2 regions of the Acholeplasma laidlawii PG-8A genome follow, and region 1 is predicted to be linked to the other one. Evidence: riboswitches for the same ligand, from Rfam matches in the RefSeq annotation. Region 1 holds a riboswitch; the other holds the start of a gene.
What was found. A riboswitch is a leader RNA that binds a small molecule or an ion and turns the genes downstream of it on or off. The one in region 1 is predicted to bind cyclic di-GMP.

Region 1 (17,046 bases):
GTGATGCTGCAAAGTTAATAAATCTATCAACAAGTTGATTTAAGTTAAGCATATCTGACTCTGTCATGTTGGTTTGAAGTACTTGCATATGGTAAGTTTCATCCACTGCAATAAGCTTTGTAAAACGTGAAGTTTGTTCTTCTAACTTTTCATCCTCTTCCTCGTTTAACTTAGCTAATGTACCGGTTACACTACGACGATTCATAGGTAATCCTAGGTCACTTGATTTAAGTGTTAATATTGCATTTTTTTCATCAGTTACATCAATCAGTTTTTGATTAAGTTCTGTGATTTCAATTAAAAGATCGTCTTTAGAAACTTCCTTTTTCACGAATCTAAAATATCTACGCAATAGTACGATGATAAAGTAAGCTAGTGATACAATAAATATGAAATTGATGATTAGTATTAATATACCAATGATCCAGTCCAAAGCGTTAAAGTTCATGCTTGCATTTACAAATGAATCTAACATGTTCGATGGATTTACCCATAAAGCATAGTAGAATGCATTAAATATGGTTGCAAAGAATGATGCTACATACTCAAAAACAGTTTGGATGAATTCTATGTACCAAGTTGCAAACTCACTCATAATTGACCTTCTTATTTTATGTTAATAGTTTATTTTTTGTTGCTGTGTTTTTCTAATAATTCTTTTTCTAATTCTAAACGAAGTGCTTCTTTTTCAAGAGCATATTTTAATTCTAACTTTTCTTTGTTGCGTCTTAATATATATCTAATTAAGATAACAGCTTCAAATGTAAATAGAATAAACAGTGGTAAGATGACATAGAATACTAATCCGTTTGGCGTACGTATTTCTTGAATTGCACTACCAACACCAGACCAATGTCCTGTATATCTTCCTATAACATCATCTAGACTAGATGCTTCTAATTGCATATTAGGATCAAAGTTTGTACCATCAAATGAGCCGTACATACGTGCATTGACATCACCTTGAGTTACTACTGTGTCTCCTGTAATAGTTTTGATTCTATGGATGATATGTATACGTTGAACGTTATCATAAAATACAATGATTTGACCAACTTCTAAGTTTTGTTTTTGACTATCACTTAGAATATCTATAAATACTAGGGAGCCTGTATCAAAGTTGTCTTTCTCTTCACCTTCCATCGATCCAGATAGAATAGAAACGAAGCCTTTACCAAAAATATTCGGTAAATCTTTTTCGGTTCTAACTGTTAGGTTGGATATTGAAAAGAGTAATAACATTAAGAGTAATAGATAAAATACAACATTACCCACAATCCCTAAATACTTAAAGACTCGTTGTTTACTTGACATGTGATATACCTCGTTTTAATTTTATGATTATATCATACCACTTTTAATTTAATTTATGAAGAAAACCTTAATTGATTTCAAGGTTTTCTTCAATATAATCAATAATATTAAGCTGTTGCAGTAAAATTAAAGTTAACTGTTAAAACACCAGAAAGAATCGCGTTAAATGCTTCTTGATCCCAACCTTCAACCCAAACTCTAACTGTAATAGCTCCAACTTTTGCACTTGAACCACCAATTGCAGTTAATGATGATGTATCATAAGTATATCCTGAAATTACAGTTCCGTTCGGATTTAGTGCAGCAACAACTACAGTAAGTCCATTACCAGCTTGTTCTGTTGGTTTAAGAGCTAATGCAGCAGCAGCTGTATCAAAGTCGTTTTCAACAAGATCAGTATCCATGATAGCGTTATAGAATAAGATAGCTTCATTTGTAGCATAAGTTCCAAAACCTAGACTATTTGTGTCAGTACCAACACTTTGCTCAAAAATTGTTGATGTTGTAGTAGTAATCATATCTTGGAAACTTACTCTTGCTGCATTTGACACATAATCAAGGATTGGTGTATTTGCATCTGGAGCACCTGTTTGTCTAGTACCTGGTACATATATACCTGGAATCCAAGAAGTTTGTGTACCACTAAGTGTTAATGAATCTATAATGATATTATTTAGGTTTGCAGAACCTGCAAACAATAAGTCAAATTCAATGAATCCAGCAGTTGCAGCTGTACTAGATCCTAGATCATATAAAGCTATACCATCTTGTGATGTTAATGGAACAAATGTTACAGCACCTGCAGCTGTTTGCATTTCAGTAGTTGTTAAAGTGTTTTTCCAAGTAGTTCCATCAAGTGAAACATAGAAACCTTCTCCGGTTTGAACTGTACCTGTGAAAGCTTCAATAGTCGCTCTATTATTAATTGTGAACCATGCTAATACCCCTACGGATAAAGCCACGCCTGTTAGTACTAATGCTAGTACCGACATAACTAATTTATTTGTTAATGATTTCATTTTTTTCCTCTCCTTATTTAGGGAATTTTTTATTATTTATTTTTGTTACTTGGCTTTTAACCATTTATAACCTTATATTTTTATGATGCTTCAACATATCTGGCTGATCTTATATTTAAACTAATAAGTAGTTTATCATCTAGTATCGGATCAAATGCATCTGCATCCCATCCTTCTAGCCAAATATTAATTGTTGTCATACCTTGATAAATGTAAGTTCCATTATCTTCTGATATGAGTTGTAACTCTGCAAGTAAGCTTGTTTTATCTAGTGCTATATCATCTTGCAGTGGTGAAAATTTTGATAATTCATAGATTTCATTCGTTGGTGCTGGTGGTATTTGTAATTCAATACCTAAGCGCTTCATGAAATAATCATATGCTCCAAATACTTTTCCAAATCCTCGGTATCTATCTTCAGATACATCATATATGAATGATATATCAGGGTTTGGACTATCACTTGAAATTCTAACAGCATTTTTAGCATAATACAAACGATTTGTACCTGCAGGTATGATACCCATACCATCATGAAATGCGATTGGGTTGGTCCATCTATTACCTTTAGATGTAACATATGTACCTTTTAGAGTAGATGCTTCATCATATACAGGATCAATTTTATTTGATAGGTATATGAATTTTTGGTGTGCTCTTACATTTGGATTATCACTTGTTAATCTAAAATATAGATCAAAGGATATATAATCATCATTCTTAGTTGCCCTTTTAGTTAATTCATAAGGACCTTTGAAGAAGTTTTTACCATCTTGTGAAGTAATTGATGATAATACTGGGTTTTTACCAATAACATCCGATAACATCTTATTATCTATAGTTTTATGATAAGTAATACCATCTAGTGACAGTTGAATGTTATCGTCTAATGAAATACCTATTTCAATAGCCTCAATCATATTTGTCTTAGATATTGAAAACCATGCATATACTGTAGTAGATAGTGTAATTGTTACACACATAAACGATATAATGAGTAAATAAAATTTCTTATGCATTTTATTCACCTGTTACACTTAAGATCATATTTAACTTTAATGATCCTCCAAGTAACTCTTCTTCAGTATATTTACCTATTTTTGATGTTAAATATTCTTCCAAATATCCATCAATCCAAATAAATACTGTAACCTTTGAAACATCGCCTGCTTTGAGTTCAAATATATTTGAATCCACTGCAACCGAATTACTTCTAAACCTTAAGGATGAAACGTCATCTATTCTAAATGGTTGGAATTCATAGACATCTCTTACATCATCAACTACGACCATAATTCTTAAGTGTTCTTCAATATGATTATTTAATTCTTCAAACACTATTTTGTAGTTAATACGGTTTATTGTAGCTGTTTGATTCATGTTTTTAACATAAAATGTAAATGCTACAACTTCTCTATCTTTATCTAAAACATTTTTTAGATAATATCCATTTGTATTTAGCGCTTCTTGATAGTGAAATGCCATAATACCCGAATAAGATGCTTGATTGACAAACGCAGTACCTGGATACCTTAACACAGTTCTTGTATCTTTAAAATCTTCTGTTTCAGAGATTCTAATTGAGTGTCCACTAAAGTCATCAATCCTAACTGAGTAGTCTCCGGTATTTTGCCCATAAAACGATACAACACCTAATGTTAAGGATAGAAATCCAAATAACGGTATGAGCAGGAATATGAATTTAGATGTTCTGGTTGATCTTCTAATAGTGCTATTGATCCCCCAAAATTTAGTTGTCCTCATATACGCATCCTCGTTTTATTAAAACAAAAACCAATTGCTTACCCTAGATAAGTGCAACTGGCTGCCTAATATATAGGCCCTATAGTTTTGCGTCATTAGGTTACCCTAATTTTGCCAAAAACTTTACACATGCTTATTTTAGCATATAGATTAAATTTGTCAACAAATTGTACTTAAAACGTCTTATAAAGCAATAAAAACCAATTGCTATATAGCAACTGGCTATCCTAATTTGGACCCTGTAGTTTTGCGTCATTAAGTTACCCTAATTTTGCCTTTTTTATGATACGCTCATATTCTATCAAGTAATTTATTGCTTGTCAATAACTTTACATCATTATATTTATTTTTCTAATTCTTTTCTAGCTTTTAAAAATTGGGTAGTATCAACAACATTCATTGGTTTAGTTAAATGATACCCTTGACCATAGTCTACACCTTTTAGAGTTAACATCTCTACCATGGCTTGATCTTCAATACCTTCTGCAACAAGCATTAAAGACTTTTTCTTTACAAACTCAATAATCATATCTAAATACTTTCTAAAATTATAATTTTGTTCTAGTTTGAAGAAATCTTTGTTGAATTTAATCATGTCAATTTGGAATCTTTCAACCAAATCCATGACATCATAGTCAGTTGTAGATATATCTATAGCCAGTTTAAATCCCAGAGTTTTAATCTTTATTAGATTTCTTCTAAATACTTGATTATTCTTGTAAAGTGTAAAGTCAGGAATTTCTATTGCAATGTTTGATGCATCTTGACGATACTTTTCAACTAGTCGTTGAAAAATTGTAAATGTCATCTCATTTAAAATTTGTCTAGGTGAAACGTTAATATTAATTACAACATCATTAAGTCTTTGTTGACTTAAATCTACTAAGAGTTCAAGTGCTTGTTCAACTGCAATATTACCAATATCATCAAGTTCTCCTGTTTGCTCTGCAAGATGCAGGAACTTAGAAGGTGCTAATATCCCTTTTTTAGGATGATTCCATCGAAGTAATGCTTCTAGTCCATAAACTTTATTCATATCTTTTAAGTTGATGATAGGTTGATAATAATAAATGAACTCTTTATTATTTTTAGCATTTTTAAGTTCGTGAAATAAGTCTAAACTTTCTTTAGTTTGACTTAACTCCTCTGAATAATACTTAATGTCATTACCACCACTTCTTTTGACCATATAAAGAGCAATCTCAAGTGATTGGTATAATAAATCTAGATTTTCACCATGAAGCGGATAAGTAGCTATCGACATAGACACAGTTTTCTTTATTGTAACTTTGTCAAGAATTTGAATTTTCTTTTCTGCTTCTATCTTAATACTTTTTGCTAAATTATATATATTAGAGTGATCAAATGAAGCAGGTATATATAAATAGAAACGGTCAGGTTTTTCACCTCTAGCAATAACTGATTCTTCGGGTAGTGCACTATTAATGTGTTTTGAAATATAAGAAACGATAAATGTCTCTTCTTCTTTATTAAAAGTATCTACAATTTCTTGAAACTCATCTAAATCAACTAGCATTAAGGTAAAAGGATCATCTTTTTTCTTACGACGCTTAATAGCACGGTTAATCAATTGATTAAATACATCTATTGAAACAACCTCTTCAGATAATAGAAGTTTTTCATCTTTATATTTTCTAATCTCAATTTTAAGTAAAAAGAATAAACCTATAATAAGGCCTATAATAACAACTACTATACCGAACATCAAAAGTATATCGGTCATAAATTCACCTTCTTTTTTATAAACTCAAATGCTTCTTTTTCAGGAAGTGCTTGTGAAACATAAAAACCTTGAATAATAGCAGTTGATTCTTTCCTGATTTGTTCTACTTGTTTATCAGTTTCTACCCCTTCAATAATAACACCCATTTTAAGATTCTTACCTAAAGCAATCATTGTTTTTAAAATTTGTCTTGCTTTACTAGATGTTTCAATTTCATCAACAAATAATTTATCAATTTTTATGTTATCAATCGGTAGACGTTTAAGGTAGTTTAATGAAGAGTAGCCCGTACCAAAGTCATCAAGTTGGATTTTAAAATTAAGTTCTTTTAGTGCATTAAATTTTTCTACAATAACATCCATTTGTAAAATAAGTAGTGTTTCAGTAAGCTCAATTGCAATCCGACCTGGATCTACTTGGTACTTATCTTTTAAAGCAATCAGTTCATTAATAAAACCAGGTTGAAGTAATTGTCTTGGTGAAATATTAAATGAAACATCAATATCCATACCTTCTAAAGACTTCGCTATTCTAAAGACCTTATCATTAATCACTCGCCCTAAGTCGATGATTAAATTAGATTTTTCTGCTTGTCTAATATAGGTTGCAGGAGATTCTTTTATATATTTTGGATTATGCCAACGAAGCAGTAATTCAAAACCAACTACACGTTTTTCATGCAAGTCATATTGTGGTTGCATATACATTTGAAACTCATCGTTTTCTATACCTTTTCTAATATCTATTTCTAATTGGTTTGCTCTATTTCTTAAATCCAGATAGCGTTCTGTATATATCATTAAGTTATTTGTAGTAGATACGATTGCACGTTCATAAGTTACATCAACAGCATCTAGTATTTCTTTAGTTGATGCGTTAGTGATGGTACCTTTATTATGTACTATACCAATTAATAGTTCTAACTTTACTGGTAAATCGGGTAATAAAATCTTTGTATCAACTAACTCCATCATTTGTTTTGCCCAACCAACGGTTACATCATAATTAACATCTTTTTGTTGAAGTATGACAAACTCATGTTTTTCGATATGGAATAAATACATATTTGGATACATCTTAGACTGAAATAATTCAATTAATACTTTATTTACTTCTTGTGACTTTTGACGTCCAATGGATTTAGAAATTTCATCAAAAGACTTAATACCTATGACAATCAAACTAAAGCGATCTTTTCTATTAAGCGTTTCTATCATCTCTTCTAGTGCTAATTTATTTTTTAGTCCGCTATCTGGATGTGTTAAAGCTAAATCTTTATATTTATCTAATACATTTGAAGTACTATCAATAATTTCTCCTATGAGTTGATAGTTTCTTGCATACTTATTAACTAAAAATCTAACTCTTATTTTAGGGTCCAACTTATCACAATCCATATAAAATGGTTTATTTGTTTTCAATATGGTTGGCATATCTAACTTTTCACTGGTTAGATCAGTTAATAACTTAATTTCATGATGTTTTATTAGATTTAGAAATAATTTATTCATCTTACGTATTTGACCTAAACCACCAGCTTCTATCATGATAAGATCAGATCTTAGTGTTTTAGTAATCTTTTCAAACACAATATCATCATCAAAACGTCTTTTGACAACCATCAAACTAAATACTACAAAACTTGCAAGGATTAGTAGTCCTAGTGCTAGATAACTCCAAATAACTGGTACAAAAAGTACTAAATAGTCATATTGATCATCAACACTTAAGTAAATATAATCACTATCTATTTTAGAATAAGATAATACATATGTTTTAGAATCAAGCGTATAATTTAAAAATCCAAACTCGTTTTGGCTTAACTTGGTATCTAAGTTGCTATAAACTGATGTCGGAAAATAGTTTGAGCCAAATAGGTTTGTGTTATTTACTGCATCATTCGAATGGTATTTAACAATACCGTTAGAATTTAATACAAAACCTGTGTCACCAAAACTTAAACCCACCATTGCTAGCACTTCACTAAATGGTTTGTATGTTACTTGATTAAGTGTAGGATGCTTTAAGATTAGATAGGTTAGATTTGATGTTTCATCACTAAAGATATCAGATAATCGATTAATTTCATAATTGGATAGTTCACTTACAATTAAAGTGGATGGATCATAATCTTTTGTAGGCCATGTAAGCGTACCTGCACTATAACTTTCTGTTAACACATCGATTCTTGTGCTAAGTATGTCATATTCTATTTGGTGTGTTTCAAAAGAGATTCGATTAGCTTCATTTTTAAGGGTTGTGTCTAAGATGAAAATATAAAACAGGCTATATACAACAAGTAAAAAGCCTAAAATGATAAATAATCTTAACATGAAGTTTTTAGTTGATTTCGTCAATTTATTCTCCCACCAGTTAAAAATAAATACTAATTTTATATTCATTATACATGATTTTTGAAAAATCTTGATACACCCAATTAAAAACCATCTAAAATTATGATTTTAGATGGTTTAATTTACGAATGTTTAATTCGAATATATGCTACCTTATCTTCATTCTTAACTTCGAAGTCTTTAAATGTTTTAAAGAAGTTTAAAGCTTTTAGTTTAGAACCATAGTTTACAGGGTCAAAACCAGGGCTTTTCTTTCTTAGTTGGTCAGCGACTATACTCCAGTACGCCCAACCATCGTCTTCTAAGTTATCTTCAATAATTTTTTTAACTTCTTTAATAATTGTTTCCTTCTTAGGGATTAAAGAATTGCCATTTTTGTCTTTACGTTCTTTTTTAGGTTCTAACGCTTCTAGAATTTGGTCGATGTAGTAAAAACGCTCATAAGAATTAACTAATACTTCTGGAGTTTTTGACTCACCCATACCAATTAGATACATATTATCTTCTTTTAATCTAATAATTAATTTCGTAAAGTCAGAATCACTTGAGACGATACAAAATGCATTCACCTTATTAGAATAGAGAAGATCCATAGCATCAATAACTAACGTAAAGTCTGTAGCATTACCTTTGTTTGATAGGTTTGCATATTGTTGGACGAAGGTAAGGCTGAATTTTTCAGCCTTACTACGCCATGTTTTTAATCTTTCTTGACTCCAATCCCCATAAACTCGGGCATTGGTGATTTTTCCATGTTTGTTAGCTTCATTTATAATAATATCTAAATAAATTGGTGAGATATTATCTGCATCAATTAAGAGTGCAATCGTATAATCTCTATCTGTCCTCATCTATTTTGACCTATAAAGAACAGTGCAAGTGTACCATGTCCTGCATGAGCACCAATAACTGGTCCTAATGTATTAATTAAAAGAAACTCAACATCAAAGTGTTCTTTTATCATTTCAGCTAACTTATTTGCATCTTCAAGTGCATTTGCATGAGAGATGAATACTGTTTGTTTACCTGGTTTAGCAGTTTTTTGCATTTCCTCAAATAAGCCTTTAACTGCACGTTTACGTCCAATGGCTTTATGACGTGAGATGAGTTTCCCTTCATCTGAAACGTGTAGGATAGGTTTAATGTTTGCAACCGTTGCAATAAAACCTGCAACTTTTGAAACACGCCCACCTCGTACTAAATGAGATATATCATCTACTGTAAACCAATGAGCAACCGTAGGTGCTAACTTACTTGCGAATTCATAAGTTTCTTCAATGGTTAGTTTTTTATCCATCGACTCTTTTGCAGTTAAATAGACAATTAATCCTTCACCTAGTGAAGCTGCTTTAGTATCAAGTAGCATAATTTTTCTATCTTTAAATGTTTCTCTTAGTTCTTCTGCAGCAATTCTTGCGCTATTAAATGTACCTGATAATGCGGATGAGAATGCTAGAATTAAAACATCTTGTCCCGACTTTAAGATGGGTGTTAATTTTTCAACATACTCTTCAGGGTTTACCTGGGAAGTTGTTGGTTTTGCTCCATTTTTAAGTTTTTCAAAAAACTCTGTAGGGTCAAGTTCTCTATTATCTAAGTAGTTCATGTACTCTTTACCATCTAAATTAAATTTTAGCGGCATTACATGTAATTTTAGTTCTTGTGCGATATGTTCAGGTAAATCTGTTGTAGAGTCTGTTAAAATTATAAATTTTGACATTTTTATACCTCTAATACTTTCATTTTAAAATCTTTCGGAACTTTTTTTAAGGCTTCCATCAAATTGGGTTTTCTACAATCTAGATTATGACAATCACTAGCGACGATATCAACTAAACCCTTTTTGAAGTATTTTTGAGCTTGTTTTTTAAATTGTTTTCCATCTAAACCTAATATTGCTCCACTATTAACTTGAGTGATTGCCCCTAGTGATCTTATACGTTCTACATCAAACATATCTAGATATAAGTAGCGCTCAATGTGCGCTATAATTGGCGTAAATCCTTTTGCCACTAAGTTGTAAACAATATCGTGAATTGGTTCTTTATTTTGAACAGAAAATTCTATTAATAGATATTTTTCTTTGAAACCTTGAAAAACAAAGTTATGATACTCTTTTGATTTTTCTTGATTAAATTTAACTTCATATCCTAAGTAAAGCGTCATTTCTGGTAAATCTACTTCAACACGTTTTTTCAAATCAGCAAATAGTTTAACATATTCTTTTGACGAAACTTTTTGGCTACTATTATGTACATGTGGTGTAATAATAACCTTATTAACACCACTTTGTAGTTGATGTTTTAATACTGCAAGTGCTTCTTCATATGTTTGTACACCATCATCTACACCAGGTAAAATGTGTGTATGTATGTCCATCATATGCTTATGATTTTTCCTTATCAAGATCATCTTGTAGTGATGAATTATATCCATAACCATAGCCATATGTATAAGATAATAAATCACTATTTTTAACATCTACTTGTGTAAATGCTATCCCGATGATATTCACTTTGTTTTGTTTTAGAGTTTGGATTGCTTCATTAATTACTGTACGTTTCGTCTCGTTTTGAGCAACTATAAATAATACACCATCTGCTAATCTTGAAATATATAAGGCATCAGAAACTGCCATAGTTGGAGGTGAATCAAGTAAAACGTAATCAAATTCCGTTCTTAATCTAGCAATTAAATCCTTTAATTTTTGTGCTTCTAAGACGTTTACAACTGCAGTTGTACGTTCACCAGCAACAATATAGTGAACACTAAACTTCTCAGAATAGTTTATTAATGTCTTGTAGTCGATTTTACCAGTTAAGTAGTCTGTTACACCATTTTCATTAGGTGATCTAAAAATTCTATTAATCTTAGGTTTTCTTAAATCTAAATCTACAATAACAACTTTTTTTCCTTTTTTACCAATTAAATGGGCAACGTTAGAAATAAATGTGGTTTTACCAGCACCAGCTAGCGTTGAAGTAAATTGGACGACCTTAAAATTACCATCAACGTTGATATACTCTAAATTCACTAATGCCTTTTGGAAAGCTTCTGCAGTATAAGACATAGGTGATTCATACGTTACTAAGTGATCATATTCAGCAATACGCTCTTTTTGAAATAATTTACGTCTTCTCATTTTTTCTTCCCCTCTTTAATAAAAAACTCAGGAATAACACCAATGACTTGAATACCAGTACCTTGTTCAAGTTGCTCTTTGGTCATATAAGAGTTATTAAATAGGTGTTTTATAAATGCTAAGCCGATACCAATAATTGCACCACCCATTAAACCTACGATAATATATAATATTCTATTTGGTGAATCATCAACCGGATCACTTGCTGGTGATAACTCTATAAATGAGTCTTCAAACATTAAAATGTCATTTTCTATTAAAATTGTAGTTAATACTGACGTAATCACTTGTGTAAAATCAGCATTAGAGTGGCTATAACTAAATTTGATAATAAAAGATGTACTTGATGAAGCAACCGAAATATTACTAATAATGTCACGGTCTGACATCGAATCAAGTAGACTTTGATGTTCTACATTTGTGATTAAACTACGATATTCCTCAGTTCTTAGTTTTCTTACTATATGAGGACTTCTTGCAAATTCTGCTGCGGTATCAAGTAATCTTTGTGAATTGATTAAAGTATTAGAATCAACTCTTTCACTTGATACTGGTACTTGAACCAGTATTTCAGAAGTTGATTTATACCTATCTTCTACAAAACGACTTACATAAGCGAATGTAAGTACACCCAATAATAATGTGAAAAATGTAATCATGATCCAGTTTAATTTAATAATAGATATAATATCCATTAAACTTAGCCCAGACTCCTGATTTTCTTTATTTTCTAAATCCATATAAAAATCTCCCTTTTAAATTGCTCTATATAGTTAATTTATTATAGCACATTAGCTTAATTTTTTAAACAAATCAATTACTTGGTCAATATTTTGTTCAATCATTTTTAGTGAATCTACCCAGAATGATTTCTCTGTAATATCAATACCCATAGATGCTGCTACATCTTCTGCATCTGCCATTGTTGTTAATTTTAATAATTTATCATAGTTTTTAATGAATGCTTCTTTATCTTTTAAGTACTGAGCATATAAGCCTTTTCCGAATAAAAGGCCAAATGCATAAGGGAAGTTATAGAAGTTTAAACCTGCACTATAATAGTGTCCTTTAACTAACCACATGTATGGATGTAGGTTTTGATGATCTAAGCCATCTTGATATGCTTCTTTTTGAGCTTCTAACATCCAAGTTTTCATTTCATGTTTAGAAATTGGGCGGTTTGCACTTTCAAATACTTTTGATTCAAATAGGAAACGAGAAAGAATATCAATAATAACTTGTGTATCTCCTTGTAAGCCCATTTCTAAAATAGATAATTTTTCACTATCATCTTTCACACCTGAAAGTAGGAAATCATTCATAATAGCTTCACAGAAAATTGATGCAGTTTCTGCTAAAGGCATAGAGTAACTCCAATGAAGTGGTGCGTTATCAGAAATAATTTCACCGTGATAAGCATGTCCTAATTCATGAGCAAGTGTAGATACATTATCTAGTGCACCAGTAAAGTTTAATAATATTCTTGATTGACCAATTTGTGGTTGATTTGAACAAAATGCACCACCACGTTTACCCTTTTTAGGGTATACGTCAATCCAGTTTTTATCAAATGTTTTTTGTGCAAAGTTACCAAGTTTTGGTGAGAATGATGTAAATGCATTAAACACTAATGATTTAGCCTCATCATAGGTATATGTTTTATTTAAGTTGCCGACAGGAGCAAACATATCATACCAAGGTAGGCTACCTTTATGTCCTAGGTATTTTGATTTTGCTTTTAAGTAGTTTGCAAATCGAGGTCTAAAGTCCTTCATTGCAGATATCATTGCATCCAGTGTTTCTTTTTTCATGTTGGATTGATCAAGGGTCTTTTCTAAAGCAGATTCATAACCTCTTAATTCATTCATGGTATTTACTTCACGTTTGATGTTTGTTAATGCAAGTGCTACATAGTCATCTACTTTTTCGTAAGCCTCTAATTCTTTTTCATAGGCAAGTTTACGTAATTTTTGATCACTGTCATAAGCCATATTTCTAACGTCTGAAAAGGTTTTTTCTTCACCGTTAATTTCAATCATCATATTAGAAGTTGCAAGTGTTTGAATTTGACTCCAAGAACGAGAACTTAGTTCACTTAGTTTTGCATATAGTGATTCTTCTGCTTCACTTAATAAATGTTTAGCGCCGTCTTGGTCTTTCTTCAGGTTATATAAGTATTTATTAATAAGTTCAGACTTCGTTGCTAGTTCATCTAAATTGACAGTTGTTAAATATCTACTAAAGACAACACTTGGTTTTGTTAAACCTCTGTAAATTTGGCTTAATTTAGATAAATAGCCTAGTGCTTCATTATTAGATACATCCGTAGATGATGTAAGGGAAGCAAAACTTCCAATCGTACAACCTAATACAGTGATCTTTTCATCAAATTTAAGTGCTTCTTCAATATATTTAACATCATCTTTTACTTCACTTGTTAAATGTGCTGCCATCGCTTGAACTAAGTTGTCTAACTTAGTTAAATCATTTTTGAAGGTTTCATCAAAACCTTTATATAAATCGTTTAAATCCCAGTTGATTGCTTTCATGTTTTTTGTCCTTTTTATTTTATGGTGTTTGAATATTTAAATATGTAATACGCTCTTTTGACATGATGACATTATGACTATGTGTTAGTAGATTGTTTTGATCTTTTGTATAGATTTCTATCATACCATCTTCATAATCTTTCCATCGTTCGATTTCAACTTCTACATAGAGTCCATCACTAATTTCTATGTATGCGTAGTTATAGGTGTAATTTCCCCATCCCATATCTTGGTTACCACAAGCAACCAATAGAAATACAGATGTTAGTACTATAATAAGTGCTATTATTTTCTTCATTTTATTCATCCGCCTTTAATTCAAATATTAAATCTCTTATTTCCATTGCTTTTTCAAAGTCTAGATCTTTAGCTGCTTGACGCATTAAGGTATCTAGGCGTTTAAGTTCTTTTTCTTTTTGTTTCTTATCTAGTTTGAGGTTATCTAGATCTTTATCTGTGATAACACCTTTAATAGATATATCATCACGAATGTCTTTGACTACTTGAGTTGGTGTAACATGGTGCGTCTCATTATATTTTGTTTGAATACTACGACGACGATTCGTTTCATCAATTGCTTTTTGCATCGATTCTGAAATAGTATCTGCATACATAATGACTGTCCCATCAATGTTTCTAGCAGCTCTACCAATGGTTTGAATTAAGGAACGTTCACTACGTAAAAACCCTTGCTTATCAGCATCTAATATAGCAACTAAACCTACCTCAGGTAAGTCTAGACCTTCTCTTAAGAGGTTAATACCAATTAAGACATCATATTTACCAAGTCTTAGTGCTCTTAAGATAGTCGTTCTTTCTAACGATTTTACTTCACTATGTAGATAAGCTACTTTTAAGCCCAACTCTTTAAAGTGTCTTGTTAAGTCTTCACTCATCTTAATCGTTAAGGTTGTAACAAGTACGCGCTGATTTTTTTCAATTCTCTTTTTGATTTCAAAGTATAAATCATCAATTTGACCAACAGTAGGTTTAATTGTTATTTCAGGGTCAAGTAAGTAGGTAGGTCTAATAATTTGTTCTACAATCGGTAGATTTCTTTCTAACTCATATGGCCCTGGTGTTGCAGATAGGTAAATCACTTTATCTTGACGTGCTTGGAACTCATCAAATTGAAGCGGTCTATTATCAAGTGCCGAAGGTAATCTAAACCCAAAGTTCACTAGGTTTTCTTTACGACTTCTATCACCAAAGTACATACCTCTTACCTGAGGGATTGTAACGTGCGATTCATCAATGACCATTAAGTAGTCATCCCCGAAAAAATCTATGAGTGTAGCAGGCGTTTCACCTGCTTCACGTAATGCAATATGTCTTGAGTAGTTTTCAATACCGGATGTGAATCCAATTTCTTCAAGCATTTCAATATCGTATTTGGTACGCATTTCAATACGTTGAGCTTCTAGTAGTTGGTTATTACCTTGGAAGAAATGTATTTGATCAGCTAATTCATTTTTAATACGACGAATACTTTCCTTCATTTTATCTTTATTCGCCATAAAGAGTGTTGCAGGGAATATCGTTACAAACGTCGTGCGTTCTTTTGACACACCTGTTAAAGGATCAAATAGAATAATATCATCGATTTCATCACCAAAGAATGATACTCGAATACCTTGGCTAGCTTCATTAGCTAGTATGATTTCAATGGCATCTCCTCTAACTCTAAAGCTACCTCGCTTAAAGTCAATATCATTTCGTTCATAGGTTAATTCAATCAGTTTATTTAATAAATTATTACGACCATATTCTTCGCCTACTCTTAAAAAGATAGTAGCTTTTTTATAGTCATCAGGATCCCCAATACCGTAGATACAAGAAACGGATGCTACAACAATGACGTCTTCTCTAGTTAGTAAAGATGCCACTGCAGAGTGGCGTAATTCATCGATTTCATCGTTAATGGATGAGTCTTTTTCAATATAAGTATCACTAGATACTACATAAGCTTCTGGTTGAAAGTAATCATAATATGAAATAAAGTATTCTACTCTGTTTTCAGGAAATAGTGATTTTAACTCACCATAAAGTTGACCTGCTAATGTTTTATTATGAGCAAGTACTAAGGTTTTCTTCCCCATCTTTTCAATAATATTAGCAATCGTAAATGTTTTACCTGTACCTGTAGCACCCAAAAGAATTTGTTCTTTTGTTCCAGATTCAAAATTAGATATTAATTTATCTATAGCTTCTGGTTGGTCTCCACTTGGTTTATAGGGTGATTTTAGTTTAAACAATGCTGTCACTTCCTTTGATGATTTATGATACTTTAAATATATATCTATATTTAGTCAATTTTAACATTTTTATGCATAAATAACAAGTGTAACTATTGACCACCCGTTATAAAATACACATGTTGTTTTTGATAATTTAATGTGGGTGTTTAGGTCTAGCCTAGTTCTTTATGAACTAGTTTATCCTTATTTTATTTTAGAAATAATATCATGTGAAGAAAGATATCCTGTCGAGAGCGCAATTGTAATGTTATATCCACCAATGGGCCCATGTAAGTCTGTTGTTTCACCTATGAAGTATAGATTTGGATGCGTTTTAACTTCCATAGACTTTGGATCTAGTACTTTAAGATCAATACCGCCTTTATTCACATAAGCTCTTAGTTTATCTTCTACACTGTCAATAACAAACTCATACTTAGTAAATGAGTTACTAATATACATTAAATCCTTCTTCTTCATTTCTGCAATTTTAATAGAGATAATATTTTTTAGTGCTAATACAACTTCAACAATTCTTTTACTTGTATAGTCTTCTAACACTTTATGTAATAGCTTATTTTTGTTTTCTATTAAGATGTTATATAATTCTTCTTCAGTTTTATTGATGAACCCAAAGGTTATAGTAGATTTTCCAATCTCCACAATATCTTCATAAATAAACTCAGAAAGATGCATAATAACTGGTCCACTTAAACCCACATGGGTAAATAACAGATCACCTACATAGGCTATTTTAGTGTTCTTAATCGCGACACGCACTTGGGTAATTGATGTGCCACGTAAGAGTTTAAAATCCTCTACAACTTGTTTAGAGTAGATAGATGTTTCAGCTGGTGTAAATGCTTTATAAGGTATCCCTAAATGTTCAGCAAATTTAAGTCCATCACCACTGCTACCTACTT
Region 2 (17,046 bases), 150 kb from region 1:
ATGTTTGCTGTATTATATACATTTTGTACTCGGCTTCCTGTATGATACCCTACAATACCTGATACATAATTTCTACCAGTTACACTTCCAGATACCGATAAGTTTTCTATCACACCTGTTGTGTGATAACCAAATAAACCTTGGTAATCACTATCTGGTCGATTAATATCCAATATAAAGTTTGCACCATTTCCATCAAATGAACCTAAAAATGGTTTAGTTGGTGATCCAATTGGAATAAAGTTTCCTAAATCAAATTCAGTTAAACCTGCATCGACTTTAAAATGATAATTTAAATAAGTATTTCCTTTAGACACTGCCAGTGATAAATCATGCATGTCTTGTTCTGTCTTTATTAAAAACGGGGTTGTCTTTGTACCGAATCCATAAGATACATCCATTTTTACTGAATCTATGGAATCGAGTTTAATTTCCACATTTGGATTGGTTGTAAATATTTTTAGTTGTGGATAATATGCATAATCCCCTGATTTTGCTTTTAACTCCCAAATCGCTGCGTTATACCCTAGAGTAACGAGTTCACTAAACAGTAAGAAGTCTGAGGTTTTACCTTGTGCAATATTTGTTGTGCCTGGTTTGTTATAACCTAAACCTGGGTCAAAATCTGTAAGGATGGATGTATCGTAATAGTTATTGGTGTCTGTTAAATAACTTCCACTTGCTGAGGCATAGACCCCACCAACTCTCGATTTAGACGATACATACGCTGCATTATAGTTATATCTAATATTGGAGTTATTTTGGTAGCTTGCTAGTATTTGTCCAACAATACCACCCACTAAATCTGCTCCAATAACTTCACCTCTATTATAAGTATTATAGATATGACTTTGTAATCCTGCAGCCCCGACTACACCACCTACATAGTTTCCTGTGGATGTTACTTTAGCGTGGTTATATACGCGTTGTACGGTTGCACCTGTCATGTAACCTACAACACCACCGGTGTAGTGTCTTCCTTCTATACTTGCTAGGTTATAGACGTTTTCTACAGTACCACTAACTTGGTATGCCACAACACCTGATACATAATCATTTCCTTTAACAGATCCTGTAACATATAAGTTTCTTATCACACCAACACCAAAATAACCAAACAGTGCTTGGTAATCTTTTGTAGTATCTAAGGTATTTATATGAAACTCTGCGTTATTTCCATCAAACGTTCCATAAAATCTCTTTGTTGGTGTTCCAATGGGTTCGTAATCTTCAAAGACGAATCTTGTTACACCATCTGCTACCTTAAAATAGAACCCTTCAAAGGTATTCCCGTTTTTGACTTTGTTATTAAGTTCGATAAAGTCTTCTTCATTATAGATAATAAACGGAAAACTTTGTGTCCCTATTCCGTCAGTAATATCCACCTTAACAGATTGAATTGAGCTGTTTTTCTTATAAGCTAGCGTGTCGTTAGGATGATTAATAAAATATTTTAATTGAGGATAGAATCCAAATCCCTCAGTCCTAGGTTCAAAATGCCAATAGTCTCCATGAAGTGATTTAGAATCCATATCATAAAGTTGTTGACTATTTTTTGCATGTGCTGTGGTTTCTAGGCTAGATGGTTTAACATACCCTTCCGGTTGATAATAATTAGCGATTACGATAACATCGTAATAAGCGTTTGTGAGACCAAGGTAACTACCACCTGAGGCTACTCCATATACACCACCAACAGATCCTTTACCCGCTACTTTACCCCTACTATAAACATGTCTTAAATAACTATTATTTGTATATGCTGCATAAATACCACCCGTTATACCACCAACATACGTACCACCTATGATTTCACCTGTATTATAGGCGTAATCTAATATACCATTATAGTAGGTTTGACCCGTAATGCCACCGACATAATTTAGTGCACCATTTATAAACGCTTCATTGTAAACATTTAGTATTCTACTATTTGTATGGAATCCAGCAATACCAGCAACATATGATTTACCAAAAACTCTACCACTTACAGATAAGTTTTCAATCACACCACCATTTACATAGCCAAAAAGACCTTGATAATCACTTTCAGGTCTATTAATGTTTAATATAAACTTGACACCGAAACCATCAAACGTTCCAGCAAACGGTTTAGTCGGTGATCCTATTGGAATAAAATTGCCTAATCCAATTTCATTGACCGTTGACGATACTACAATAACTTTACCAGCAAATGTATTCCCTGCTAAGACAGCCTGAGATAAAGCATTCATATCTTCAGCATTACTGATGATATAAGGATTTGTCTCGGTTCCATCTTGGCCTTCTGCCATAAAAATAGACGCACCATATGGCGTTCTATAACTAATAGTAATTTTTTCTTCATTGACTTCAGGTGACTGATTTGGTTGATTTAAAAGAATTATTAATGACGTTAAACATAAGATAACTAAGCAAATTGCTATATTTTTTTTAACTCTTATACTTTTCAAATATAGTACCTCTTCATCCTAATAATTAAAAAAAACCATGTATGCTACACATGGTTATAAATAGTTAAAAAAATTTATCTTCATTATGCAGCTGGCTACCATTTTCAAGGCCCTATAGTTTTGCGCCCTATATTTTCATATAGTTTGCCAAATATTAATTTGGATGTATGAGTTAATTATAACAAAGCTATCAATCTTAAACAAGTAAAACTATAATTTGACGACCTTATTAACCATTGTTTATTATTTTTCCGATGATAATTAGCTATTCAGCTTATTTTTACTACAATTCACCACACTTATTTGCAATATCTAGGAAACTACTGTTAATAATATTGATAAAATTATTAGAGAAAATTTTTTTTGTTTTGATTAATTTCATAAATTATTTTACCCCTTTTCCTTATTTCCACTATTTACTTGGTTTTGCCTATCTAATACCCATATAAGTATACCATTTCCCTATTTGGGAATTCATAAATTGTAGTTATTGGATTAATGCTTTATTTATGAATTGCAAACCATATCTCTTGGGTATTATCTGCACCATAAGCTTCAATAACAGGAAGATCTGCTAACTTGTATTCAGAATTAGGTAACCAAATACTATAAAAATCTTGATATGTTTTTTTTACATGTACCTTTTTCTCAACATTAAATACAACCCATGTTGATTTAGGAAAATCTATAGCTTTAAAATTATCTACTTGCGGATCATCCTCTTTGGTAACTCCCACAATATATTTCATTTCTCTTGACTTACCCCATTGTCCATTAGCAGCAATACCAAGGATACCACACGGTTTTAAATTAGTTATCATACCCATTAGTGTTTCCATTGTTCCATCTTTTTTAACCGTTTTCCACATCTTTGGTACTTCTTCAAATGCGTTTTCTGTTAAAATATCAAACTCTTTTCCATAAACTTTAAATCCACTTAATTCTTCAATTCGGTAGTTCATTTGTTCTTCTCCTATAATTTTTATTTGGAATGATAGTTTAGGAGTTAAATTAAGTTGTACTATATTTTTTCTTACCTCTGATGGCAAACATCCATGAAATGTTTTAAAGGCTCTAGTAAATGCATCTTGTGAACTATATCCATACTTAATAGCAAAATCGATAATTTTTTCATTAGATTCTAAAAGTTCAATACCTGCTTTTGATAGTCTTCTTTCTCTAATATAGACGCCTAGAGTCTTTCCAGAAATATATGAGAAAACTTTTTGAAAATTCTCAAATGAACACATCATAATTTCAGATAATTGCTGACTCGAAATACTTCCATCTAAATTTTTTTCAATATATTCAATTGATGCATTTAACTGTTTAATCCAATCCACTTCTATCATCTCCACCTATATTATATTAATCTGGCAATTTTATTACTCGCCTTTTTATGACTTTTTTAGTCGAATCCAACTAATTAAAGTATACTTTTATCTTCAAAAATAATAACCATAAAATATAAGAAAGAATGATGAGTTTTTTAGAGTTTGATTTTTAATTTGAGTGGTAAGAAAACAATAGGAAATAAGCAGTTCGTTGGTATGAATCTCGTTTTATTGATTTTTTCATATTTACTTTTGCATATCTATTACCCATGCAAGTATACCATTTTCCTATTTGAGACGTCATACACTCATGTTATTGAACTTATGAAGTATTCATTTGTATTATTGAGAAAGTATTCTTGACACTACCAAAAATTATTGTCGTACGATCAAATTAAATTGAATTAATACCATTTTCTTGTACTTTATGTTCTTTGTAGTTATTATATCATTTGTTGATTCATTGATGCTATATTCAGATGCATCAGAAGATACTTCTCACAATAAAAAAACTCTATTATCAAATAAAGTTTCATTGTTAAATAGTAAAAAGATACTCCCTAATTATGTTAAAAGGATTAAGAACTTCAAGAGTAATCACTCTATTGATGAATTTAAAAATATCATTGATAAAGTTAAAATTATTGATGCATTAACTTTTGAAATAAAACTCTCTTTGGTTAATCTTGAGTCAATTAATTATTTCGTTACTCATTCGACCATATCAATTAAGATAGGCAATCTAATGAAAGAAATTAAATATTATATTGTTCTCTAATTTTTTAGATATGGTTCAATCACTTATCACGGACTTTTATTCAAGTGCTTCAATCACTTATCACGAGCATAGAATTTTTAATAAACAAATATTGTTTAGGACTATTGGCGCCAATTTAAAATGTCATCGATAGCCCTTTTTTAATAAAAAATGCCCTAAAAGGGCATAATTTGGTATTATTTGGTAGTTTTTTGCTACCAATTAAAGATTTCTTTGGAGGCCCCGATCGGATTTGAACCGACGCGTCAAGGTTTTGCAGACCCATGCCTTACCGCTTGGCTACGGGGCCAAACACGCTATTATATTATACGTTTTGAAAACGTAAATGTCAATGATAAAAACAACCTACAAATGGGAGAGACTAGTTTCACACATTTAGTAGGTTGTTCTTCTTTTATATTTGAGTTTCTAAATTTGAAGCTATATGTTGTAAAACAAAATCTGTTGTTAGATTATGTTTTTTAACATAGCGATTATTTGGATGAATTCTACAAGCATGTGAACATGATCCTAAATATTTTTCTTCAGATGCTTCACTTGCAAGTATTTGTTTATTACACTCTGGATTTCCACAGTTAATATATCGTTCACATGGTTCGTTTGTAAAGTAATCTCTACCAACTACGACATGCTCGTGTTTATTGATATCCACTGCAATACGTTCATCAAATACATACATTTTACCATCCCAAAGTTTGCCTTCAGTATCTTTACTTGTACCATAGTTGTGGATACCACCATGCAATTGACCTGCCACATTAAAACCTTCTTTAATTAACCAGCCGCTAAACTTCTCACATCTTACACCACCGGTGCAGTATGTTAGAATTTCCTTGTCTTTAAATTGATCTTTGTTTTCTCTAATCCAGTCTGGTAAATCTCTAAAGTTTTTAATTTCAGGTTTGATTGCCCCTCTAAAGTGACCCAAATCAAACTCGTAGTCATTTCTAGCGTCAATAACTACTGTATTTGGATCTTGTAGTTTTTGATAAAACTCAATAGGTTCTAAATACTTACCTGTAATTTCAAGTGGGTTCACATCATCTTCTAAACTTAAGTTCACTAATTCTTTTTTAACACGTACATGCATTTTACTAAATGCGTGTGCATCTACTTCATCAATTTTAAAGAAGATATCTTCAAAACCTTGAAGACTTTTTAAATAATCCATGTAGTTTTCTGTTTGTTCAAATGTACCTGATAAGGTACCATTAATACCTTCACTAGAAACTAAAATACGCCCTAGTAAATCTTGGCTCTTACAATAAGCTAAATGCTCATCTTTAAACTTTTCTGGGTTTTCAATGGCTGTATACTTATAATAAAGAAGCACTCTATAATTTTTTTGCATTTAAATCTTCCTTTTTTGTTCATTCATTTACCGGTTTATTATACATAATTGTGGTATGTCTTACAAAAGATTTGCCTATATCACTCATTATTAGCACTCATCACTTGACAGTGCCAATTATTCGGCATATAATAATGTTATATTATAGAATTTTAAGGAGGAAATAATATGCAATTTAACCCAATGGATGATTATTCAAAAGATCCTGACATTTTAAAAAAGTTCGGTAGAAATATTGTAGAACTTGTTAAAGAAGGTAAAGTCGACCCAGTGATTGGTCGTGAGGAAGAGATTAGACGTATTATTAAAATTCTATCTAGAAAAACCAAAAACAACCCTGTTTTAATTGGTGAACCGGGGGTGGGTAAAACAGCGATTGTTGAAGGCTTAGCTAGAAGAATTGTTGATAAAGACGTACCTTTAAGTCTGCAAAATAAAATTGTTTATGAACTAGACTTAGCTCAATTAGTTGCTGGTGCAAAATTTAGAGGTGAGTTTGAAGAACGTTTGAAGGATGTTTTAAATAAGATTAAAGAAAGCGATGGCCAAATCATCTTATTTATTGATGAATTACATAATATTGTAGGTGCTGGTCGTGCAGATGGTGCAATGGATGCCTCAAACATCTTAAAACCAATGCTTGCACGTGGTGAACTTCACTGTATTGGTGCTACAACATTAAATGAATACCGCTTATATATTGAAAAAGATAGTGCACTCGAAAGAAGATTTCAAAAGATCACTGTGACTGAACCAACTATGGAAGATACAATTTCTATCTTACGTGGACTTAAAGATCGATTTGAAGCACATCATGGTGTGCACATCTCTGATGGTGCCATCATCGCTGCTACAAATCTATCAGCACGTTACATTACAGATAGATTCTTACCAGATAAAGCAATCGACCTTATTGATGAGGCTTGTGCTTCTATTCGTATGGAAATTGATTCTATGCCAGTGGAACTTGATGATGTTCAAAGAAAAATACTACAACTAGAAATTGAAAAATCTGCTTTAAGTAAAGAAACAGATACATTAAGTAAAGAGCGTCTATCTAAAATTAAATCTGAGATTGATGATTTAAAATTAGAGGAAGCCAGTCTAAAAAGTAGATGGGAAAAAGAAAAATCTCAACTTAATTTATCAAAACGCAAAAAAGAAACCTTGGAACAACTTAAAAACGAACTTAATACTGCTTATAACGAAGGTAACTATTCTAAGGCTGCAGAACTTCAATACTCAAAAATACCTAATCTAGAAAAAGAAATATCTGAATTATCAGATACTTCAACAGATGATAAACTTCTAACAGAAACTGTTACCCCTGAATCGATTGCTGAAATCGTAAGTAAATGGACCCATATACCTGTAACAAAACTAGTATCAGGTGATAGAGAAAAACTTAGAAACCTACGTTTAAGCCTAGGTAAACGTGTATTAGGTCAAGATCATGCACTAGAACTGATTAGTAACGCCATATTACGTCATCGTGCAGGTATCAAAGATCCAAATAGACCAATTGGTTCATTCTTATTCTTAGGTCCGACTGGTGTTGGTAAAACAGAGGCTGCTAAAGCACTTGCTGAAAATTTATTTGACTCAGAAAATCATATTGTTCGTATAGATATGTCAGAGTATATGGAATCACATAGTGTCTCTCGTTTAATCGGCGCACCTCCAGGATATGTAGGTTATGATCAAGGCGGTCAACTTACAGAAAAAATAAGACGTATGCCTTACGCAATCGTCTTATTTGATGAAATTGAAAAGGCACATCCTGAAGTCTTTAATATCCTACTTCAAGTATTAGATGATGGTCACTTAACAGATGGACAAGGTCGTACAATAGATTTTAAAAATACTGTCATTATTATGACATCTAACATTGGCAGTCAATATTTACTAGAAAACGCAAGTGATGCCCAAGAAAAAATAGATAAACTGCTAAAACAATCCTTTAAACCAGAATTTTTAAATAGAATTGATGAAATTATTACATTTAACTCACTTGGATTTAAAGTTCAAGTGGATATCACAAGAAAACTACTCAATGAACTTTCAGAAAAATTAAAAGAAGAAAACATCTACATTACATTGGGTGAAGATGTTCAAAAATACGTTATCAAAAACGGATTTAATGAACAATTTGGTGCAAGACCACTTAAACGTTATATCCAAAGAGACATAGAAACATTTATCGCAAAAGCAATCATTTCAGAAGATGTACTGCCAAATCATCACTATGAAGTTATTGTAGACAATGATACATTAAACATTAAATTAGTCTCATAAATTAAAATATCCCTATCACTAATTTGTGATAGGGATATCTTTATTTTTGGATTTGTTCTAACAAGTAACCTTCTCTAATACCTGATTTACTTACAATAATTTCTTCAATATTAAAGAAATTCATTAAAGTTTCTAAAATTATTAGACCTGGCATAATCGTATGAATACGTTCTGGAATCATACGAATAATGGATAGATACGTCTTTTTCTTAGTAGGATCTATCTTTGAAATTAAATCTTGAATGTTTTGACGTGTTAACTTATCAAACTTCTTTTGGTAAAAGTTTTGTAGTAAAACAAGGCTTGCTTGAACAGTTCCACCTATACCATAAGCTACTTTCACATCTACTTTATCTACTTTATGTAGTTTTAATGCTGCAACGACTGCAGATGAAATACGTTCTACTTCATGTGTAGTTGGAAAAATTTCTTTGACATAGGTAATATAGGTGTTTAATGACCCTAAATTAAGCGATACAGAGTCTTTAAGCTTACCATCAGTTACGAGTGATAACTCTGTGGAACCACCACCAATATCAACAATTAACCCTCTATCAATTTTGTGATTAAGTGATACACCTTTATAGCCATAATAGCCTTCTTTTTCTTCATCTAGTAGTTCTACTTTCATCCCTGATGCTGTTTTAATACGGGTTAAGATTTCATTTTGATTACGTGCTTCTCTAATCGTTGCAGTCGCAATCATAAATAGTTTTTCTAATTTATAACTTTGACTTACTTCCATAAAATCTTTAACAACTCGAATCACAGAATCGATACCTAAATCAGATAAATAGCCTTCGGGTAATAAGTAACTCGCTAAACCTACAACTTCTCTTTTTGAAAATATATTGGTTAGTTTATGATTCTCATACGTAAATATTTCTAACCTAAGTGAATTAGATCCTAAATCAATAATGCCATAGTTCATATTAATCACCGCCCCTTTAATTATATAATATCAAAGAACATGTATTTTGTGTGTATGTTTTACATATAAATGATTTGAAAATATGCTAAATACTTGGTATCATTAACTAAAGGAGATTTAAACAATGAAAAAAACATATAATCTAGGTTTACTAACAGGTGGTATTTCTTTAATGCTCGCACTGATTGCCTCATTTGTGCTACAGGATTACTTTTCAGAATCTTTTCTGACATTGAGCTTCACATTTGATACCTTTATATTAATTGCAGTCGCATTTATGCTCATCTTACAATTCAAATCATTTGATAAGATTGCTGCAATCGTATTGGTCATATATGGTGCCTTTAATATTCTTTATGGTATCGTAGGAAGTCAGACATTATCTGATGTGATCAATTCAACTGAACTTGAAGTGATCTTCATCTTAGGGTTATTATTAGGACACGTCTTATTTGAAATTGCTGTACTCTTTGTACTACTTCACTTAACTCAACAAAGATTTGAGTATAAGTTCACTAAGAAGTTTGTGATTGTAGCACTATCAGTTTCACTTCTGTTACTTATTGCGATTTCACCACTTGTAACATTTATGACTTTTCAATCGATTATTCGTATGGTGTTCTCTATTATTTCTATTATCGCGTTGTATTTTTGTATCCAACAAATGGTTACAGATACACCGATTGTAGTTGAAGCACCTGCTAAAGCAGTACCAAACAAAAGATTAGAGTTATCTAAGTTATACGAACGTGGTATCATCACTCAAGAAGAGTATCAAACAAGACTAGATTTAATCGATAAAGAATAATTAAAAAAAGAAACTGCGTTATACCTTAAATTAGGGTATAACGCAGTTTTTTATTTGGATAGAATGATTTCATTTAATTGTGATACTTCAAGTGGTTTATAATAATAAAAACCTTGGACATAGTCTACATCATGTAGTTTTAATATATCAATTTGTTCAATGGTTTCAACACCTTCTAAAACTATCTTTTTAGACATCGCATGCGATAAGTCTAAAACAAACTTTAAGAAATGTCTTTCAGTTGGTGATTTATCAATTTTGGCGATAAAGTCCTTATCCATTTTAATAATGTCTACTGGTAAATGTTTAAAGTAAGTTAATGAAGAATATCCACTTCCAAAATCATCTAATGCGACTAAAAAACCTTTCTCTTTGAGTTGTTTTAAGACGATGATTGTTTGATCAATATTTTCAAGTGCCATCGATTCAGTGATTTCAATAATCACTTGTTTATGATCGATTTCATGTTTTTTGATGTAACTTCCAATATCTTCTATGAATGTTGGATGCATCAATACCTTGGGTGAAATATTAATATCTACTGTAAAGTGTTTACCCATTTCATTCCAAGTTTTAATTTGACCAAATACCTTATCATATAAAAAGTGTGTAAGTTCTAAAATAGAACCCGATATTTCAGATAGATATATAAAATTATTTGGTGGAATATAACCCATGGATGGGTGATTCCATCTAAGTAGTGCTTCTAACTTTCTAATTTCACCTGATTTAAAATCTAGAATTGGTTGATAGACTACATAAAATTCATTGTTTTGAAGTGAAGGTTTGATGGCATTTGTAATTTCATATTCACGTTCTTTGGATTCATGCATAAAGGTATTATAAATCACTACTTGGTCTTTACCGTTTTTCTTTGCAGCTGATAATGCAAGATTAGCATATCTTAAGATATCTCCATATACCAGTCCGTGATCTGGATAGATAGCAACCCCTGCAGATGCTGAGTAAAAGTAAGCTTCACTTTGTTTAGACATTAAGTTTTTTACTTTGTTGATACTTAAATCCGCAAGTGTCTTAATTTCATCTAGATGTTCAAATTGATAGAATACTAGAACAAATGAATCTTCGCTCATTCGAGCTACAATATGTTCCTTACCAACCTTCGTAAGTTCTTTAGCAATGAGTAATAATGCCTCATCACCCCATTTATGCCCTTTTAATTCGTTGATTGCACCAAAGTCATCAATATCTAGATAAAGCAGCGCAAAAGGTGTTCTATTTTGAATTAAACGGTTAACCTTAATCTCTAATCGGTTACGATTGATTAAGCCCGTTAAAGCATCGAAATAGGCTAAATTGAAGTGTTTTTCTTCTAAGGTGGTCAGTTGTTTATTTTGATATTCTAATTCAAATAGAACCTTTTTTAATTGTTCATTATTTGATAAGTACTTCTTAACTCTTCTATACACAATAATATAATAGACCAGGCCAATAAGACCCAGAGAAATAAAGCCCTTGAGAGTTTGAATCACTTGAGCGGTGTTTGGATCTGTTACATACTCTAAAATCAACCAATCACTAAACCATATATATGCATAAGCACATATAAAGTATGCTAATGTGATTTCAGTTGATTCCCTAAACGCTGATTTTACTTTTTTTTCATCCTGATGAACATTATTTTGCATTTGTAACTCCATTAGTTTGTATAGTGTAAGTTAAGTGAATTAAGACAGTTATTTATGATTTTAAATATTTTCTAAAATTGCTTTACGGCGTGCTTCATATTCTTCTCTTGAAATCACACCACGGTCAAATAATCCGTCTAATTGTTTTAGTTTTTGTTCTACAGTTACTGGTTCTGTGTCTGTTGAACTTACACCAGTTCCAGCGAGTAAACCAAATATGCCACCAATTGTTGAAGTGAATATTAAGTAAATACTATAGTTTGTAACTTGTTCTTTTGTTGCTTCACCTTTTTTAGCTTTATCAAATACTGATGCAGCTTTAAAGTTAAAGTATGCTAGAACTAGTGGGAAGATTAATAATCCGCCCGGGAAAATAAATAAAACCCCTGAAATAATTGCGAATACTTGTGCTACTGTTAAGAATGTTTTGTTCATGTTTTTTGCCCCTTTTAGACACTTTCTATTATTTTTTTACGTCGTTCATGGTACTCATCTAAAGTGATTAAACCCTTATCAAACAAGTTATCTAGGTCTTTTAATCTTTTTTCTAATGATGAACTTTCGCTTTGAGTTTGGCCATTATCTTCAAGCAGTACACCAAGTAGTGCAAAGACACCACCAAGAATATTAGATGTCAGTAATAAGATAATACTGTATATGATAATTTCAGTTTTCATATATGGATTGTCTTTGGCTTGTCCAATTCTAATAAACACAAAGATGTTAAATCCCACAATGATAAACATCACCAAACCAACGATATTGAAGGTGACATCACTTTCAATTTGGCCTAAAACAAACATAAAGATTAGTGCATAAATACCTATCACTGCAGCAGCGATAGCTACAAACACCTGAGATATTGTTAATAACGTTTTATTCATTTAGAATAATCCCCTTTCGTACGTACATAAATTATTATATTATAATTCGTTCGATATTTCAAAAATAATTGATAATTTTATTTTATAACTGCATGTATCCAATTAGGAACATAGGCTGATGTACAACCAGGAGCGACTTTCATATCTTTATAAACACCTAATTCTTCTGATAAATTTAATACTTTTGTTCTATATGCTTCATAAGTAATGCCTATTTGTGCAAAGCATCGATTCATCATCCACTGAGCTTTAGGTGTTTCATCCACTAAGTTGCGTTGTATGTTGTCTAAAAGATAAAGAACTTCATTATCATCTATTATCTTTAGACGAACACGTTCGACGTTAATCGCCCAAAGTGCACGTTTTAACATATCAGAGTCACTATCCTTTAACATATCATACAACACATCTACTTCTTCAATCAAGGTAACTACTCTAAACATAAAATCATCGAGTACTTGATCAAATGTGATAATACCTAACACATCATATGCTTCTTTAGCACTTAATTTAGATACATCAAACAGCATGACAGCAAGTAGCATAGCATCTGTATTTAATGTATGCATAAGTTTAAATGCTAGATCATGATGGGTACCTATTTTTTTAGCATAAGCTCTTAAATAACCTAATAATACACCATAGGTATTTTCACTTGCACCGGCTTTTAATAAACTCTTTTTTCTAGAAGCGTTAGAGTTTAATTTCAAATCATTCATTACTTGTTCTAATGTCATTGTATGATTCCTTTCAAATTTAAACTACTTTGATTATATCCTTATGGAATGAAAAAAGTACATTGATATGATCAATATACTTTTTGTGTTGATTATTTAATCTCTTTAACTTCGTAACCAAGAGTATGAATTGTATCTAAAATAACATCATGATTAACTGGGTCTTTAGTCTTTAGAACTGCAAAACCTTTATCAAGATTCACTTTAGCAGATTGAACACCTTCAACTGTTGAAAGTGATTTTTCCACCTTAGCCATACAATTTTTACAATGCATACCATCAATGTATACTGTTGTTTTCATAGTTTATCCTTTCTTTACGATCGGTTTAAATCGTTTTAGTCTTAATGCATTTGCAAGTACTGAAACAGAACTTAGACTCATTGCTGCTGCAGCAAACATAGGATTTAATAGTGGTCCACCAAATAGATGTAATACGCCCATTGCTATAGGTATACCAAGTACATTATACCCGAATGCCCAAAATAAGTTTTCTTTAATGTTCTTAATTGTTTTTTGACTTAAATGAATTGCATTTGCAACATCCAATAAATCATTTTTTACTAATACAATATCCGCAGATTCTATCGCAACATCCGTACCACTTCCAATAGCGATACCTACATCAGCTTTGACAAGTGCTGGTGCATCATTTATACCATCACCAACCATAGCCACTTTTTTACCACTATTTTGAAGTTTTTCAACCTCGTTTGCTTTATCTTCTGGTAAGACCTCAGATAAGACTAAATCAATGCCTATTTGTTTTGCTATTGCATCTGCAGTGAGTTTATTATCACCTGTGATCATAACAACTTCTACACCCATTTGATGGAGTTTATCAATGGCTTGTTTAGAGGTTGGTTTGATGGTGTCTGCAACTGCAATCATACCTGCTAACTTTTGATTGATTGCTACAAACATTGGTGTCTTACCTTGGTTAGCTAAGTTTTCTGATTGATCAAATAATTCTGATAAATCGATAGCTTGTTCTTTCATAAGTTTTAGGTTACCTAGTAGAATAACTTGGTCTTCTATCACCACTTCAATACCATGTCCTGGTATGGCATGGAATTTAGAAGGTGTAGTCAGTTCAATACCCTTAGATGTCGCATCTAGTACAATCGCTTCACCTAATGGATGCTCTGATCCTTTTTCTGCGGATGCAGCTAGTCTTAGAAGATTTAGTCCATCGATTTCACTTGTTGTAATGATATCTGTAACAACCGGTTTACCTTGTGTAATAGTTCCTGTTTTATCTAGAATCACTGTATCTACTTTGTGAAGTGTTTCAAGTGATGCACCACCTTTAATTAAAACACCATACTCAGCACCTTTACCTGTACCAATCATAATTGCGGTTGGTGTTGCAAGTCCAAGTGCACAAGGACATGCAATCACTAAAACTGCGATAAAGATTGTCATTGAAAAGTTTAGGTCTTGACCACCAAATATATACCAAAGTAATCCTGAGATGATAGCAAGTACAATAACAACCGGTACAAAGTATCCACTAATAATATCTGCTAGTTTTGCAATTGGAGCTTTAGAACTTTGAGCATCTTCTACAAGTTTAATAATTTGAGCAAGTGCTGTATCTTTACCTATTTTAGTTGCCTTATAATGAATTGTTCCAAACTTATTAATACTTGCACCTACAACCAAATCACCAATTTGCTTTTCTACTGGAATAGATTCACCTGTCAACATCGATTCATCAATTGATGTGTGACCAAAAGTGACAACACCATCTACAGGAAGTTTATCCCCTGGTTTAACAACGATTATATCGCCTACAACCACATCTTCAATAGCAACCCTTACCTCAATGCCATTTCTTAGAATAGTTGCTTCCTTTGGTGCTAAACCAATTAACTTTTTTATTGCAGCAGATGTTTTACCAATAGAAATAGATTCTAAGTATTTACCTAATGTAATAAGTGTTAGAATCACTGCAGCTGATTCAAAATATAAATCGTGTACAAAATGATGATTTCCGTTAATAATCATAATGAGTGCATATACACCATATATATAGGCTGCAGAGGTTCCAATAGCAATTAATGAATCCATATTAGGGCTTAGTTTAAAAAGTGTTTTAAAACCTATTTTAAAGAACGGATACCCAATAATCATGACTGGTGTTGTTAGAATAATTTGTATAATCGTAAAATTTAGGGGACTTAGGTCAGGATGCATAAAATCCGGTAACCACAATCCGATCATAGGACCCATTGCAATATATAGTAACGGTAATGTAAAAATTGCGGATACCAAAAATCTAGTCCATAAGTTCTTAATTTCTTGTTCTTTTCTCAGTTGATGCTCATCTGCCGTTTCTGTTTCTGTTAAAACTTCATAGCCAACAGCTTTTACAGCCTTTTTAACATCTTCGATAGAAACTTTATCCATATCATAATCAAAGGTTAACTTTTCGGTTGTTAAATTGACATTGACATTTGTTATACCCTCTAGTTTAGCTGTTGCTTTTTCAACAGATGCTACACAGGATGCACATGTCATACCTTTAACACTTAAATTTTCATGTTTCATCTAATCACCTTATCTTTCTCATACCCCTATGTAGGGGGTATATATATCTTACAATAGTAACTACCAATTTGTCAAGGAGCTGGCATTATAAATATAAAAAAAAGACCTTTATCAGATCTCATCATTTGTAAATTAATGGAGCGGGTGAGCGGAATCGAACCGCCGTCTTCAGCTTGGAAGGCTGGGGTAATAACCATTATACGACACCCGCAAGTAAAATGGTCGGGAAGACAGGATTTGAACCTGCGGCCCCTTGGTCCCAAACCAAGTGCTCCACCAAGCTGAGCTACTTCCCGATTACTTTGTCGCGCTAAATAATTGTATCAAAGTTTTTTTACTTTGTCAATCATTAAATGGCGCACCCAAGAGGACTTGAACCCCTAACCTTTTGATCCGTAGTCAAACGCTCTATCCAATTGAGCTATGGGTGCAAATAAAGTGGTGACCCGTACGGGATTCGAACCCGTGAGTGCATGCGTGAAAGGCATGTGAGTTAACCGTTTCTCCAACGGGCCACTTAATGCGCATGTATAATTATATCAACTTATTATGATTTGTCAACAATTAAATGACATTTTTTTTGATTTGTAGCAATCAATACATAATGTTGTTAATAAGCGATTTAGATAATGCTTCATCTTGATTTTTCTTAATAATTTGATATACAAATTCAATTACAGCCCCTGCTGATCTTGCAGTGATAATTCTAGGTGTAACTACAACTTTTTTAGAAGCTAAGTAATGCCCTAATTTAGCATCTTCTTCGGAGCCCGGAAAGGCTGTAAAGTCTAGGTTGTCTAAGAGTCCTAATCGGCCTAAAAAGCGTGGTGCAGCACAGATTGCATAGATATCCTTATCTTCTCTTTTAAATGCTTTAATTAGGTCATATATATAGTCTGCATGATCAATCACTTTAGCTACATAGCCACCACCAGGTATGATTAAAAATTGATAATTGGATAGCTTAATATCATGTAAATGGTAATCTGCTTTAACAGTGATACCAAAACCCGTTTTCACATATAAATCAGGTTCTTTAGTTACAGAATCTATGTGCATCCCTGCACGTCTTAATAAAGCTAAAGTAGATAGTGCTTCATTATCTTCCATACCGTGTGAAAAAATGATGAGACCTTTCATATTAAATCACCTCTAATACTTGATCGAGTGCATCAATTAAAGCATTAGATAGTTCTGTTTCACTTTTTTTGTATACTTCCATTTGGTCATGACTACCTAATACATCGGATACTACTTTAATAGCTAATACAGGA

Region 2: another riboswitch for cyclic di-GMP. It lies ahead of ACL_RS05535 (InlB B-repeat-containing protein); the one in region 1 lies ahead of ACL_RS05010 (hypothetical protein).

Annotation. Positions count from the first base shown of each region.
Region 1 covers NC_010163.1:1,032,745-1,049,790, forward strand. Annotated here, with positions in the region: gene ACL_RS04990 (hypothetical protein) at 1-595, opposite strand, end outside; gene ACL_RS04995 (S24/S26 family peptidase) at 625-1,314, opposite strand; gene ACL_RS05000 (hypothetical protein) at 1,422-2,333, opposite strand; gene ACL_RS05005 (hypothetical protein) at 2,414-3,352, opposite strand; gene ACL_RS05010 (hypothetical protein) at 3,354-4,097, opposite strand; cyclic di-GMP riboswitch class I at 4,147-4,223, opposite strand; cyclic di-GMP riboswitch class I at 4,308-4,383, opposite strand; gene ACL_RS05015 (bifunctional diguanylate cyclase/phosphodiesterase) at 4,441-5,841, opposite strand; gene ACL_RS05020 (EAL domain-containing protein) at 5,838-8,243, opposite strand; gene ACL_RS05025 (NYN domain-containing protein) at 8,318-9,046, opposite strand; gene ACL_RS05030 (DegV family protein) at 9,043-9,915, opposite strand; gene ACL_RS05035 (tyrosine-protein phosphatase) at 9,918-10,577, opposite strand; gene ACL_RS05040 (CpsD/CapB family tyrosine-protein kinase) at 10,582-11,337, opposite strand; gene ACL_RS05045 (YveK family protein) at 11,334-12,077, opposite strand; gene ACL_RS05050 (M3 family oligoendopeptidase) at 12,129-13,886, opposite strand; gene ACL_RS05055 (LptM family lipoprotein) at 13,906-14,184, opposite strand; gene uvrB (excinuclease ABC subunit UvrB) at 14,186-16,150, opposite strand; gene ACL_RS05065 (BaiN/RdsA family NAD(P)/FAD-dependent oxidoreductase) at 16,328-17,046, opposite strand, start outside.
Region 2 covers NC_010163.1:1,180,677-1,197,722, forward strand. Annotated here, with positions in the region: gene ACL_RS05535 (InlB B-repeat-containing protein) at 1-2,453, opposite strand, end outside; cyclic di-GMP riboswitch class I at 2,537-2,612, opposite strand; gene ACL_RS05540 (AraC family transcriptional regulator) at 2,957-3,805, opposite strand; tRNA gene ACL_RS05550 (tRNA-Cys) at 4,780-4,854, opposite strand; gene trhO (oxygen-dependent tRNA uridine(34) hydroxylase TrhO) at 4,960-5,916, opposite strand; gene ACL_RS05560 (ATP-dependent Clp protease ATP-binding subunit) at 6,085-8,211, shown strand; gene ACL_RS05565 (Ppx/GppA phosphatase family protein) at 8,252-9,142, opposite strand; gene ACL_RS05570 (SHOCT domain-containing protein) at 9,267-9,950, shown strand; gene ACL_RS05575 (putative bifunctional diguanylate cyclase/phosphodiesterase) at 10,001-11,599, opposite strand; gene ACL_RS05580 (SHOCT domain-containing protein) at 11,660-12,034, opposite strand; gene ACL_RS05585 (SHOCT domain-containing protein) at 12,049-12,483, opposite strand; gene ACL_RS05590 (DNA alkylation repair protein) at 12,561-13,220, opposite strand; gene ACL_RS05595 (heavy-metal-associated domain-containing protein) at 13,313-13,522, opposite strand; gene ACL_RS05600 (heavy metal translocating P-type ATPase) at 13,526-15,772, opposite strand; tRNA gene ACL_RS05605 (tRNA-Gly) at 15,909-15,983, opposite strand; tRNA gene ACL_RS05610 (tRNA-Pro) at 15,992-16,068, opposite strand; tRNA gene ACL_RS05615 (tRNA-Arg) at 16,127-16,203, opposite strand; tRNA gene ACL_RS05620 (tRNA-Glu) at 16,212-16,287, opposite strand; gene ACL_RS05625 (DJ-1/PfpI family protein) at 16,367-16,912, opposite strand; gene mtnN (5'-methylthioadenosine/S-adenosylhomocysteine nucleosidase) at 16,914-17,046, opposite strand, start outside.